Regions from separate parts of the Mucilaginibacter sp. BGA-UO-ETr-C110 genome, predicted to be linked through region 4. Evidence: riboswitches for the same ligand, from Rfam matches in the RefSeq annotation. Region 4 holds a riboswitch; each other region holds the start of a gene.
The links. Region 4 has a riboswitch for S-adenosylmethionine ahead of AC57BQ_RS27075 (peroxiredoxin family protein). Riboswitches for the same ligand answer to the same signal wherever they lie in the genome.
Positions count from the first base shown of each region.

Region 1: linked by a shared signal. The riboswitch ahead of AC57BQ_RS07560 (O-acetylhomoserine aminocarboxypropyltransferase/cysteine synthase family protein) and the one ahead of AC57BQ_RS27075 (peroxiredoxin family protein) in region 4 are both predicted to bind S-adenosylmethionine.
Region 2: linked by a shared signal. The riboswitch ahead of metH (methionine synthase) and the one ahead of AC57BQ_RS27075 (peroxiredoxin family protein) in region 4 are both predicted to bind S-adenosylmethionine.
Region 3: linked by a shared signal. The riboswitch ahead of AC57BQ_RS06650 (TlpA family protein disulfide reductase) and the one ahead of AC57BQ_RS27075 (peroxiredoxin family protein) in region 4 are both predicted to bind S-adenosylmethionine.

Region 1 covers NZ_JCAQPB010000002.1:1,544,506-1,547,660, reverse strand. The annotation lists gene AC57BQ_RS07565 (homoserine O-acetyltransferase family protein) at 1-473, opposite strand, end outside; gene AC57BQ_RS07560 (O-acetylhomoserine aminocarboxypropyltransferase/cysteine synthase family protein) at 552-1,877, opposite strand; SAM riboswitch class I at 2,131-2,241, opposite strand; gene AC57BQ_RS07555 (trans-sulfuration enzyme family protein) at 2,434-3,155, opposite strand, start outside.
Region 2 covers NZ_JCAQPB010000002.1:5,164,660-5,167,814, reverse strand. The annotation lists gene AC57BQ_RS22165 (Bax inhibitor-1/YccA family protein) at 1-653, shown strand, start outside; SAM riboswitch class I at 1,073-1,183, shown strand; gene metH (methionine synthase) at 1,322-3,155, shown strand, end outside.
Region 3 covers NZ_JCAQPB010000002.1:1,309,995-1,313,149, forward strand. The annotation lists gene AC57BQ_RS06645 (SusC/RagA family TonB-linked outer membrane protein) at 1-413, opposite strand, end outside; gene AC57BQ_RS06650 (TlpA family protein disulfide reductase) at 793-1,353, opposite strand; SAM riboswitch class I at 1,476-1,585, opposite strand; gene AC57BQ_RS06655 (GH92 family glycosyl hydrolase) at 2,244-3,155, shown strand, end outside.
Region 4 covers NZ_JCAQPB010000002.1:6,268,435-6,271,589, reverse strand. The annotation lists gene AC57BQ_RS27080 (peroxiredoxin family protein) at 1-398, opposite strand, end outside; gene AC57BQ_RS27075 (peroxiredoxin family protein) at 425-1,741, opposite strand; SAM riboswitch class I at 1,970-2,073, opposite strand; SAM riboswitch class I at 2,685-2,801, opposite strand; gene AC57BQ_RS27070 (family 2A encapsulin nanocompartment shell protein) at 2,951-3,155, shown strand, end outside.

The DNA of each region.
Region 1 (3,155 bases), 4.7 Mb from region 4:
ATCAGGATCAGGTTTTTGATCCGTTCTGGCTCTATAATAGCCCACTCAACAGCTTGTTGCCCGCCAAGTGAACCACCTATAAGGATATGTATATTATCGATCTGGAGATGGTCAGCAAGCAACTGGTGAGCTTTTACAATATCCCTGATAGTGAACTGCGGAAATGCCTGGTAATAAGGCTGTCCACTTACGGGATTTATACTCAAAGGATTACTTGTTCCATAAGGTGAACCTAAAATATTTGCACACACAATAAAATGTTCTTCGGGATTAAAAAGGAACCCGGTACCTACCAGACCTTTCCACCAATCAAATACATCGGCATTGGCTGTAAGTGCATGACAGATCCAGATCACATTATCTTTTGCTTTATTTAGCCTGCCATAGGTATGAAAACCAATTTCCAGATCCTGTATTTCCTGGCCCGATTCGAATTCAAATGCTTCTGTGTACTTAAATATTTCTGTATTCATTATTCTATTATTCGAGTTTTAAGCTTGAGTGGTGAGTTTCTATTTTCAACTCACCACTCACTTACTCACCACTTACTATTAAACTAACTCTGCAGCAAGCTGCTTTACTTTGGCAAATGCCTGTTCAAAATCGGCTTTGATATCATCAATATGTTCAATACCTACCGATATTCTTAATGATGTTGGTGTAACACCTGCTGATAACTGTTCTTCGTCAGATAGCTGCTGATGTGTTGTGGCCGATGGTTGAATGATCAGCGTTTTGGCGTCACCCAGGTTAGCCAAATGGCTTACCAGCTGCAAACTGTCAATAAAATTACTTGCCTGTTGTTTGTCGCCTTTAATCTCAAATGATAACACTGCTCCAAAACCATTTTTTAAATATTTTTTTGCAAGTGCATGGTATGGTGATGATTGAAGCCCTGGATAGCTAACAGTAGCTACCTGTGGATGCTGCTCCAGCCACTTAGCCAGTTCTAACGCGTTATCTACATGGCGTTGTACACGCAACGACAAGGTTTCTAAACCCTGGATATTCAACCAGGAATTAAACGGCGATTGTGACGGGCCAAAATCACGCAAACCTTCCACACGGGCACGTATAATAAACTGAATATTGCCAAATGGGCCGCCTATGCCAAATACATCGGCAAATACCAACCCATGGTAGCCTTCAGATGGTTCTGTAAACTGCGGAAATTTACCATTACCCCAATTGTAATTACCACCATCAACTATAACACCACCAATACTGGTACCATGACCACCTATCCATTTGGTGGTTGATTCTACAACAATATGAGCGCCATGCTCCAACGGGCGGAATAAATATCCGGCAGCGCCAAATGTATTATCTACAATAAGCGGCAGATCGTACTTTTTTGCCAAAGCAGCTACTTTTTCAAAGTCAGCTATGGCAAATCCCGGATTACCAACGGTTTCCAGGTAAATAGCCTTGGTTTTATTATCAATTAAAGCCTCAAGGTTTTCGGCTGTATCATCTTTTGCAAAACGGGCATCAATACCCAAACGTTTAAAAGCTACTTTAAACTGATTGTAAGTACCACCATAAAGGAAAGGGGAGGTTACAAAGTTATCGCCGGCCTGCAGTATATTGTTTAAGGTCAAAAACTGCGCCGCCTGGCCCGATGCTGTGGCCAAAGCCGCAACACCACCTTCTAAAGCCGCTACACGTTTTTCAAACACATCCGTAGTGGGGTTCATTAAACGGGTGTATATATTACCAAACTCTTTCAGCGCGAAAAGATTGGCCCCATGCTCCGCATTTTTAAATACGTATGATGTGGTTTGGTAAAGCGGCACAGCGCGTGAACCTGTTGTTGGATCAGGTTCCTGACCGGCATGTAATTGTAGGGTTTCGAATTTTAAATTGTTGGCAGACATAGTTGTAAGATTGAAATGTGTTTAATTAATTTTTTAACGATTTGATGGATTTTTAACTGGACTGGTAAATGACCTTACCAGTTGTGGCAACACGTGTATTTTTCGGGATCGGAAAAAGAGTACGTGTCAGATCGATCAGCAGCAGCAACACATACAAATACTGCTAATATTTAAGCTAATATGTTGTATACTACCGTTTGAGGTGTTAAAAATACTGTACTGATTAAATTTAATTAAACTTTTCATGGTTATAAATTTATATTCCCCGGGGTTATTTTCCGGGACAGGAATTGGCACCTTCTCCAATTTTGGAGGGTTGCCAGCGGGTCATTGAGCCTGATCTCTCGCCGCTTCTTTATAAATCAAAACCCGAACTATCGCGGAGAATTGATCAATGGTATCGCTACCAAATATTGTTGCAAATATAGGGTGATATATATTGAAATTCCAAATTAAATTTTAAAAGAGGAAGCTTAACGCTCAAAGCGGAAAGCAAAAAGCCTCTTTAATTGATAAGTGGGTTATCACTTTCAGCCTTTAGCTTTGTGCTTTTAGCTTATAATAAGGCTTGCTTTAAGTCAGCGATCAGATCATCTATATGTTCTAAGCCAACAGATACCCTGAGCAGATTTCTTGGTGTTTTAGTATCAGGCCCCTCAACAGTTGCACGATGCTCGATCAGGCTTTCAACACCTCCCAGGCTGGTGGCACGGGTAAATAAGTTGAGTTTGTTAATGATGTTGTGTGTATCGTTTTCATCACCTTTCACAATAAAGGATAACATACCGCCAAAAGCCAGCATTTGTTCTTTAGCTATGGCATGCTGTGGATGCGATGGCAAGCCAGGGTATAGCACACGTTCAACCTTAGGGTGTTGTTCTAAAAACTCAGCCAGTAACTGTGCATTTTGCACATGGCCCTTAACGCGATAAGGCAATGTTTTAATACTACGAGCCAGGTAATAGCAATCGGTTGGAGAGGGGATAGCACCACCCATTTCCTGTACCTGGCGTATTTTTTGCCACCAATCACTTTTTTCAGCAGTGATCAATGCGCCACCCATCAAGTCGCTATGGCCACCAAAATATTTAGTTGCCGAGTGCATCACCAGGTCGGCACCCAAAACAAGCGGTTGCTGGCATATCGGCGTGGCGAAAGTATTATCGCAAACCACTTTAATTCCCCTGGCTTTGGCAATAGCGACAACCTTTTTAATATCGGTTATTTTAAGTAGGGGGTTTGATGGCGTTTCTATCCAGATCAGCCCTGTTTCGGGTT
Region 2 (3,155 bases), 1.1 Mb from region 4:
CCAATGTGTTTTTATGGATGTTTGTTGCCCTGGGGCTTTCTGCTGTTTGCGCATTCTTATTTTCTCAGAATCAGGCCCTGCTTCATACACTTATCGATCCGGCCACAGGCCGTAATACCGGTTTGGGTACTATTACGATGTTCGCACCGCTTGCATTCGTATTGATCATCTCTTTTGGTTTTAATCGGCTATCTTACGGGGTGTTAGCGTTCCTGTTTATTGCGTTTTCGGCAATAATGGGTATTAGCTTAAGCTATATATTGTTGATTTTTACTGCAGGCTCGGTTTTAGGCGTATTTATTACCACATCAGTAGTATTTGGTGTAATGGCCATCGCCGGTTATACTACTAATACCGATTTGACCAAATTTGGCCCAATCCTGATGATGGGATTGATTGGTATTATCGTAGCATCTTTATTGAATATGTTTATGCACAGCAGTGGCTTAGATTATATCATTAGCTATGTAGGTGTAGCTGTATTTGTAGGCTTAACCGCTTATGATGTGCAAAAACTAAAACGCATTGGCGCGGGTTTAGAATACGGTGATGCATCGGCCTCAAAAATGGCATTGATGGGCGGCTTAACCCTATATCTTGATTTCATCAACCTTTTCCTGATGATTCTGCGTTTATTCGGCAGAAGAAGATAATAGCCAACAAAAGGTATTTGTATACAACAGCCCGGTTCTTTGCAAAGAGAGCCGGGCTGTTTAGTTAAGGCTCAAACAAGGCCAAAAGCCGACCGTTTGACATGTAGTTATTTGATAGCCAATAAATTAATACTTTTTAAATCTTCAAAACCCCATCAAAAATTTGTTAAAAAGTGTTAAAACGGCATTACAATTCTGTTAAAATGGCCAAAAGGCAAGTCTTTTACCCCCTTTTTTGACTAAAAAATTGTTAAAATTTTAGGTTTAAAAAGTTTTTTGAGGCATGGTCGCCGAGATTTCATGACATAACTCATCAATATCTCTGGCCGAATATTCATGCAATTGTAAACACGTTTGGTGTATACAACAGAAGGGGGTAAAACTATTGCATATTAAAGCTTTATTGTGCACCTTTGCATTGCTTATAGAGAAAGGCGGAGGGATTAGACCCTGCGATGTCTTAGCAACCTGTACCATACAAGGTGCTACATTCTACTCAACAACACAAAAAGCGTTGGGAAAGATAAGCGAAAGTCAGTCATATACCCGACTTTTCGAGATAAGCTATTATACAGTTGACAGTTTTGAGTAAGCAGTTTGCAGTTTTTGCTGTATCTGGATATTTGAGTTTACTGCCCACTGATAACTGGCAACTGCCCACTGAGAAAATGGATATTAGAAAAGAATTAGAGAAACGCATACTGGTAATTGACGGGGCAATGGGTACCATGATACAACGGTACCAGTTAACCGAGCAGGATTTTCGTGGGGAGCGTTTTAAAGATCATAACTCTGACCTGCAGGGAAATAACGACCTGCTGAACATTACCCGCCCGGATATTATCAAGGCTATACATGCCGAATATCTGGACGCTGGTGCCGATATTATTGAGACCAACACTTTTAGCACACAAGTAATTTCCCTGGCCGATTATAAGCTGGAAGAGCTGGCCTATGAGCTAAGCTATGAAGGAGCACGCCTGGCCCGCGAAGTGGCCGAAGAATATACCACCAAAAATCCGGCTAAACCCCGGTTTGTGGCAGGCGCTGTTGGGCCAACTAACCGTACCGCATCGCTATCACCTGATGTAAATGATCCCGGATATCGTGCAGTAACATTTGATGACCTGGCCGAGGCTTATTATGACCAGGTTCGTGGCCTGGTTGATGGCGGGAGCGATCTGTTACTGGTTGAAACCATATTTGATACGCTGAACGCTAAAGCGGCTTTATTTGCCATCAATCGATATGCAAATGAGTCGGGTAAGCATTTGCCTATCATGATCTCTGGTACCATTACCGATGCTTCGGGGCGTACCCTATCTGGTCAAACGGTTGAGGCTTTCTGGAACTCGGTACGGCATGCTAACCTGCTTTCTGTAGGGCTAAATTGTGCTTTGGGTGCCAAAGAAATGCGCCCTCACCTGGCCGAGCTTTCCGAAAAGGCCGATGTGTTTATATCTGCCTACCCCAACGCTGGTTTACCCAATGAGTTTGGTCAGTATGACGAAACCGCGCATGAAACTGCTCATCAGCTGGATGATTTTATAAAAGCAGGCCTGGTGAATATCGTAGGGGGCTGTTGTGGTACTACGCCTGAGCACATCAAGTGCATTGCCGAAAGGGCCGCCAAATATTCGCCAAGAATAGTTCCAACGGTGGATCCGAATCTGCGATTGAGCGGATTGGAAGCCGTTACCATCACTCCCGAAAGTATTTTTGTGAACGTGGGTGAGCGTACCAATATTACCGGATCGCCCAAGTTCTCGAAACTGATCCTGGCCGAAGATTATGAAGCGGCCCTGGCCGTTGCCCTGCAACAGGTAGAGGGCGGCGCGCAGGTGATCGATATCAACATGGATGAGGGTATGATCGATTCGGAAGCGGTGATGGTGAAATTCCTGAACCTGGTAGCTTCTGAACCCGATATTGCCAAACTCCCCATCATGATCGACTCCTCTAAATGGACGGTTATCGAGGCTGGCTTAAAATGTATCCAGGGTAAAGGTATCGTGAACTCCATCTCGCTGAAAGAGGGTGAAGATAAGTTCAGGGAGCAGGCACGTAAAATATTAAGCTATGGCGCGGCTACGGTAGTAATGGCCTTTGACGAAACCGGTCAGGCCGATTCTCTGCAGCGCCGTATCGAGATCTGTAAACGCTCCTATGATATCCTGGTAAATGAGGTTGGTTTTCCGCCGCAGGATATTATTTTCGATCCTAATATATTAACCGTGGCTACCGGCCTCGAAGAACATAATAACTATGCGGTCGACTTTATTGAAGCTACCCGCTGGATAAAACAAAACCTGCCTCATGCCAAAGTGAGCGGTGGGGTAAGTAATATTTCGTTCTCCTTCAGGGGGAACAATGTAGTGCGCGAGGCTATGCACTCCGCGTTTTTGTATCACGCTATCAGGGCTGGTATGGATATGGGTATTGTGAATGCCGGTATGCTGGAGGTTTACCAGGAAATTGATAAAACACTGCTGGAGCTGGTAG
Region 3 (3,155 bases), 5.0 Mb from region 4:
TTAGCCTCTGAGATATCTTTTGATTTTAAACCCTGTACGGCATAGCCCAGTGATTTTTTATCTTTTGAGATATTGAGCGCCGTGATCACTACCTCGTTCAAAGCGTTAGCTTGCTCCTCGAGTATAATATGGAGTGATCCATCAGCCCCGGTAACGGATATTTCTTTAGTGGTAAAACCAATATAGGTTATCCGTAACACGTCATTTACTTTGGCGCTTAAGGTAAACTTACCGTCGCTGCTGGTTTGTACACCATTGGTTGTTCCTTTAACAGAAACACTTACGCCCGGCAAGGGAAGCCCGTCTGACTTGGCGGTTACCACCCCGCTTATTTTAACAGATTGCGCCGCAACCGTTTGGATGAAAATAAAAGGCAATAGTATTGCCAGTAGTAGTTTGTAATTTTTAAACATGGTAATAGATTGTGAATGTTAACGATACCATACAGGATCCGGAAAACTAAAGACGGCCAGCCATCCGCAGATCGGATGATCGGGCTGTTGATAATATTGCCTTAAACTGTAAAAGCTTTGATTGTTGGGTTGTGCTATGTTGCCTGAGAAAAAAGCCTGACCGACCTAAGCAACGCTGTAGTTTAACAGCAGCAACACTTGTTTTGCATAGATGACATAGGGGTATTCATAGTAGAAGCAGATAATAAAACGTAAATGTTCAAAATAGAAGCGTTGTTTAAGGTTATGTAATTTGTTTTCATGTGCGGTGTGATTAATGGTTAAATCGATATAGCAATGTGTGATGACAGGATCAGGGACACATGCTTTATTATTTATTTTAGTTTACGGATGCGGTTTTATTGTTCACCAGTGCATCAACCACTTTAACCATTGATGCAAACTCCTGCTGATCATACAGGCGGGTAAGGTAAACGATGCGGCCTTCGCGATTGATCACCACATTACGCGTAACACCGCTCTTTTTATTGGCAAACCTTCCAAAAATATCCGCACCAGGATCAAGCGCCAGGTCATAGGTGATCTTCATATCCTGGTGAAATTTTTGTACTTTTTGCAGGGGCTCGTCACGGTCAACGCCGATCAATACCAGGCCCTTGCTTTTGTAGGCTTCCCAGATGTCTTTTTGTAAGTGCGGCATTTCCTGGCGGCATACACTGCACCAGCTGGCTGTAAATTGTAGTATTACTACTTTGCCGCGTAACTGCTTTAGGGTAGTTTTGGTACCGTTGGTGAGTACCAGTTCAAAATCATCAGGAGCCTGTTCGCCAACTTTAACCAGGTAACCGCGATCAATATTGGCAGAGTCGACAGTTTGCGCGCGGGCTGCAATGCCGGTAAACAGGAAAAGATAAACTATGAGTAAAAACTGGTTGTTCATTGAATTTATTAATAGGGCTCCACTATAATTAAGCCGGTGATAAAAAATTAACAGATTGCAATTAAACAGAAAGAATAGGAGAGGTATGAAGAACAGCCTATAGCCGTAAGCGTGTGGACATATCATTATCTTTTCTGCAAATGGTTGCAGATAGGAATTAGCACCTTTATAACAATCTGTACAGGTTGCTAAGACATCACAGGGCCCTTCCCTCAGTCTTTCTGGATAATTAAAAAATGAAATAAAGAACGATTTCGGCTGCAAACATATAAATAATTCTATTAATCCCATAGACTTTGTATTTATTTAATGATTTTCGCTTATTCCTTACAATCGGGTGGCAAAAGGATGCCTCACCTAAATCCTCTCCAAAGGAGAGGACTTTACTCAACATGTTATTTAGCTCCCTCTCCTTTGGAGAGGGCTGGGGTGAGGCTTTCATCCCTCCAAAAAAATCAGTATATTTGTATATCAGGCAACGGCCCGGTTCTCTTTTTTAGGGAACCGGGCCGTTTGGTTAAGGACAAAATCAAACCAAAATAGACCATTTTTAGTGTAGTTATTTGACAATCAATTATTTAATACTTTTTAAACCTTTCAAAACCCATCAAAAATTTGTTAAAAAGTGTTAAAATGGCGTTAAAGTTTAGTTAAAACGGGTAAAAAACAAGTGTTTTTATGCTGTTTTTGACTAAAAAAGTGTTAAAATTTAAGGTTTAAAAAGTTTTTCGGCAGAGGACTCTTATGAAAATGGATGGTGAATCAAACAAAAATTGGTGAAAACGATTAAGTAAATAATTCAACTATTTTTGAGAAATATGACCTTAAAAATAAGAGATTTGTTTTCGGTCTGTAATCAGATCATTCACCAATTATACCTTCTGTTCACTATGCAATTAAAACGGAGCATCTGCCTGTTGGGCTTACTAACTTTTGTTTACGCGGATAACTTCGCCCAAACCACAATCCCCAAAAAGCAACTGGAGGAGGTTGATTATGTTGATCCGTTGATAGGCACTTCTCTAAAAGGTTTTGCCAAGAGTTTTGAGGAAGGCAATGGTGGCGGCGGCACCATGCCCTGCGTAAATGTACCCTTTGCCATGACCAATTTTGTAGCCCAAAGCCGCGAAAACAAAATGAGCTATATGGTTTACCACTATGAGGATAGCAAGGTTATCGGGTTCACGGCCAGTCACCAGCCTACCGTTTGGATGGGCGATTATGGCTATGTTTCGGTAATGCCGCAGGTTGGTAAATTGCGTGTTTTACCAAAAGAACGCGTGCTTTCCTTCAGCCACAAAGATGAAGTGTCCAAGCCGTATTACTATTCAGTAAAATTGAAAACTACCGGTACAGAAAAGATCAAAGCCGAAATAGCGGGCGCTAATACCTGCGGTATGTTCCGGTTTACTTTTCCAAAGGCCGATCAGGCGCATATCATTATCCAGGGCATCAACCTGAACCCTGAGCTAAAAGATTGGGCCAATGACTATACTGTGCGGATGAAAAAACTGAAGGGTTATGTGCATGTAGACACCGTAAACAACGAAATAACAGGTTACAACCCCGACAGGCAGTCGGCCCAGTTAGGTCCAGAGTTAAAGAATTTTAAGGGGTATTTTGTGATCAAATTTAATAAGCAGATCAAAAAATACGGTACCTGGGATAAGCAGGTGATCAACAAAGGTAGTCACGAGCAATATGGTACCCGTATGGGGGCGTTTATATCATTCCGCACCAAGGCTAATGACGAGGTAAGGGTTGTGGTAGCTTCTTCATTTATCAGCCTAGAGCAGGCTCGG
Region 4 (3,155 bases):
TTGCCATACTCCGCAGTAAAAGGCAAGGAATTGCCCCTGAAACCCGGCACCAGGCTACGGTACTCGCCGCTCAGGGTTCCGTTATCTTCTATTTTGGCAACCAGGGCAGCATCATAGGTATTCATTTTTATAAATACCGAATCTTTCCCGATCCGCTGCACATGAAAATCATCACGACGGGTTCCATTAAGCAAGGTAAATACGGCATGTTGGGCATCTTTACCTTTAAACTCAAAGTTGAATGGTACTTTTGACTCGGCTACAGTAAATACGCCACGCCATACGCCTTCCTTTATAAATTTTGCAGACGGAGGCGTATCTGCAGCTATGGCAGCTCCGCTAAACAACAGGCCTATTGTCAGGCATTTGAATGAGGTAATCAGATTGAGTGTTTTCATTTGATCAATTATAGATAGGTTAATAGTTAGTTTGATGGGTGTACGGCCAAATCTTTTACCGCGGCACTTTCAGGTGCAGGCTCAGCTATCAATTTATCCAGCAACTGGTTAAATTTCTTTTCATAATCCTTGTGATATTTACCCGTTACCGTACCTGTGTAGCCGGTATATATTTCGCGCACATCGCCATTTCTGTCGATAATAATAGTTGTAGGGAATGCAATGAACTTATTAAGTGCGGGAAGTTTTTGAGCAACCAGTTTTTTATCGGCAAGGCCGCCAAAAGCTATATCATAGTTGATAGCATATTTTTCTTTGAGCTTGCCTAAAGTATATTTGGCATAGTCAAGACTGTCTTTTTGCTCAAAACCAAGTGCAATAGCTTCTACGCCACGATGGTGATTTTTATTGAACCAGGGAGAAAGAAACACCGTCTGGTCGGTGCAGTTGGGGCACCAGGTACCTATAATTTCTACAATAACCACCTTACCTTTGTACTTATTGTCGCTCAGCGAAACCGGTTTACCATCAATACCAGGGAAGGAAAAATCAAGTTTTTTATAACCCTCTTTTAAAAATGTAAGCTTGTAAGGATCCGGCAATTCAACTGTTTCGTTTTTGGCGGCATCAAATTTCAGGTTTTTGTAGATGCCAAAACCCTCCTCACCGCTGATCGAACCATCGGCATTGATCTTTCCTTTGATGATAAACGGACTTGGGCCGGTAAAGCCGCTCAGGGCAAACTCGTCGCCTTGAATGGTACCTTCCAGTTCGCGGGTGTCACCTACTACGGTCATAACAACCCCGGTAAGTTTATTACCTTTTTGTTTTAAGATGGCGATAGATGCAGGGACGGCTTCTTTACTATAGGTCTTGATCTCCCATTTACCGGAAAGATCTGCTTTTGGGGCAACGTCTTTACCTGGTTCCACAAAACGATAGCTTTTACCATATTCGGCGGTAAACGGGAGTGAGTTGCCTCTAAATCCGGGTACTAAGCTTCGGTATTCGCCGCTTATTTTACCATCATCTTCAATTTTAGCTACCAAAGCAGCGTCATAGGTGTTCATTTTAATGTAAACAGAATCTTTACCTATTGCTTTTACATGGAAGTTATCACGGCGCGAACCATTGATCAGGGTAAATACAGCGTGTTCAGCATCTTTGCCTTTTAGTTCAAAATTGAATGGCACTTGTGATTCACTTACGGTAAACACACCTCGCCATACACCTTCTTTAATAAATTTTGAGGGGGGATTTTTGTCGGCAGCTAAGGTTGCGCCACTAATCAGCAAACCTAACGACAGGTATTTTGCTTTAGTTAAATAATTGTGAATGTTCATATTTTTATAAAATTTAGTTATTGGAAGTTTAGTGTGATAATTGCCTGATTTGAAATTTGGGCATAAGAATTCCCTAGGCCTATTGCAAAGGCCGGAAAAAGAAATACGCAAAAAACTTTAGCGATTGATGCTTAAAACCAAAAGGCAAACTGAATGCTGCAACATCGTAAGCCCGATGCCGGCTGCACATAAGATTGTAGATAATTTACTGTTTTCATGATGATAGTTAATTTATATTTCTAAAAAAATTTAGAAAAAAGTTTAGCACTTATTTCAAACTGAAAAGTTGCTGAAGATCATCGAGACTTCCTCTCCCTTCGTCTTTATAAATCAACTAATTAATGGTGGGGTTAATTAGAATGCTGTAAAGATAACAAGAATATTTATAATTACAAGTAAATCTATAGATTTAGTAGTATATTTTATAATTAGTTCATATTTTATAGTATAATCAACATCCTGGACTGTACAGCACACGCCTGTTTTACCACCATAGCAAAGCAACGCACTTAGTACAGCCAGGATGTTGATCTTATTTCAGGATCAATTTCCGGAATGAACTGTGCGAATTAACAATACTGGTAACAACAGAAAAGGATGCCACCATTCTGTATGCGGGCTTTAGTGATAAAATTCAATTTCAGATTCATGGTATTTGTTGATAAGTTGGATCCAAAGCATGCGGTTTAGATGACCTTCGGCTTTGCGATCCATTTAACAGTTCAAGTGGTGGCGATTGATCTGTTAATCTATATTAATTAAAGTATTATGCTGTTTTTATTGCTGAACAATTAAATGGTTAGCAACAACACATACCTGCATGATCAGTGATTAAGGTTTTATAGGATTTCATGTACCTGGTTTTTATCTTTCAGTTATCAATTTGTATTCTATAAAACTTACCGGGAAAAGAGCTGTAGAGATATTTATATAAACCTGTAGCTTCTTATCTTTCTCCTTTTCAGCAGGAGCAGGAATTAGCACCTTTTACATCATATAAAATTTGTACAGGTTGCCAAGACTTCATGGGGCCTTTCCCTCCGTCTTATCTCGATAAGCATTAAAGAACTGATGTGGCAAATATATAATTAAATCTATAAATCCTATAGATTTAATATATTTTATTTCTTATCATTGCAAAGCAGGTAGCCATTGATTGAACAGCTCCTCACAAATCACTCTTTAAAACAACTATTTACTATCAAAAAAATGCCCGATCAAAAAGCAAAACAAACAGCCCTTGGCGATGTAGCAGCCAGACAGTTAGCCGTAGCAACACGTACTGTTCCGCAATTATCAACCATTACACCACGATGGTTAACTCATTTGTTAAACTGGATCCCTGTTGAATCTGGTGTTTACAGACTAAATAAAGTTGTTGACGCCAACAATGTAGAAGTTGACTGCTCATCGC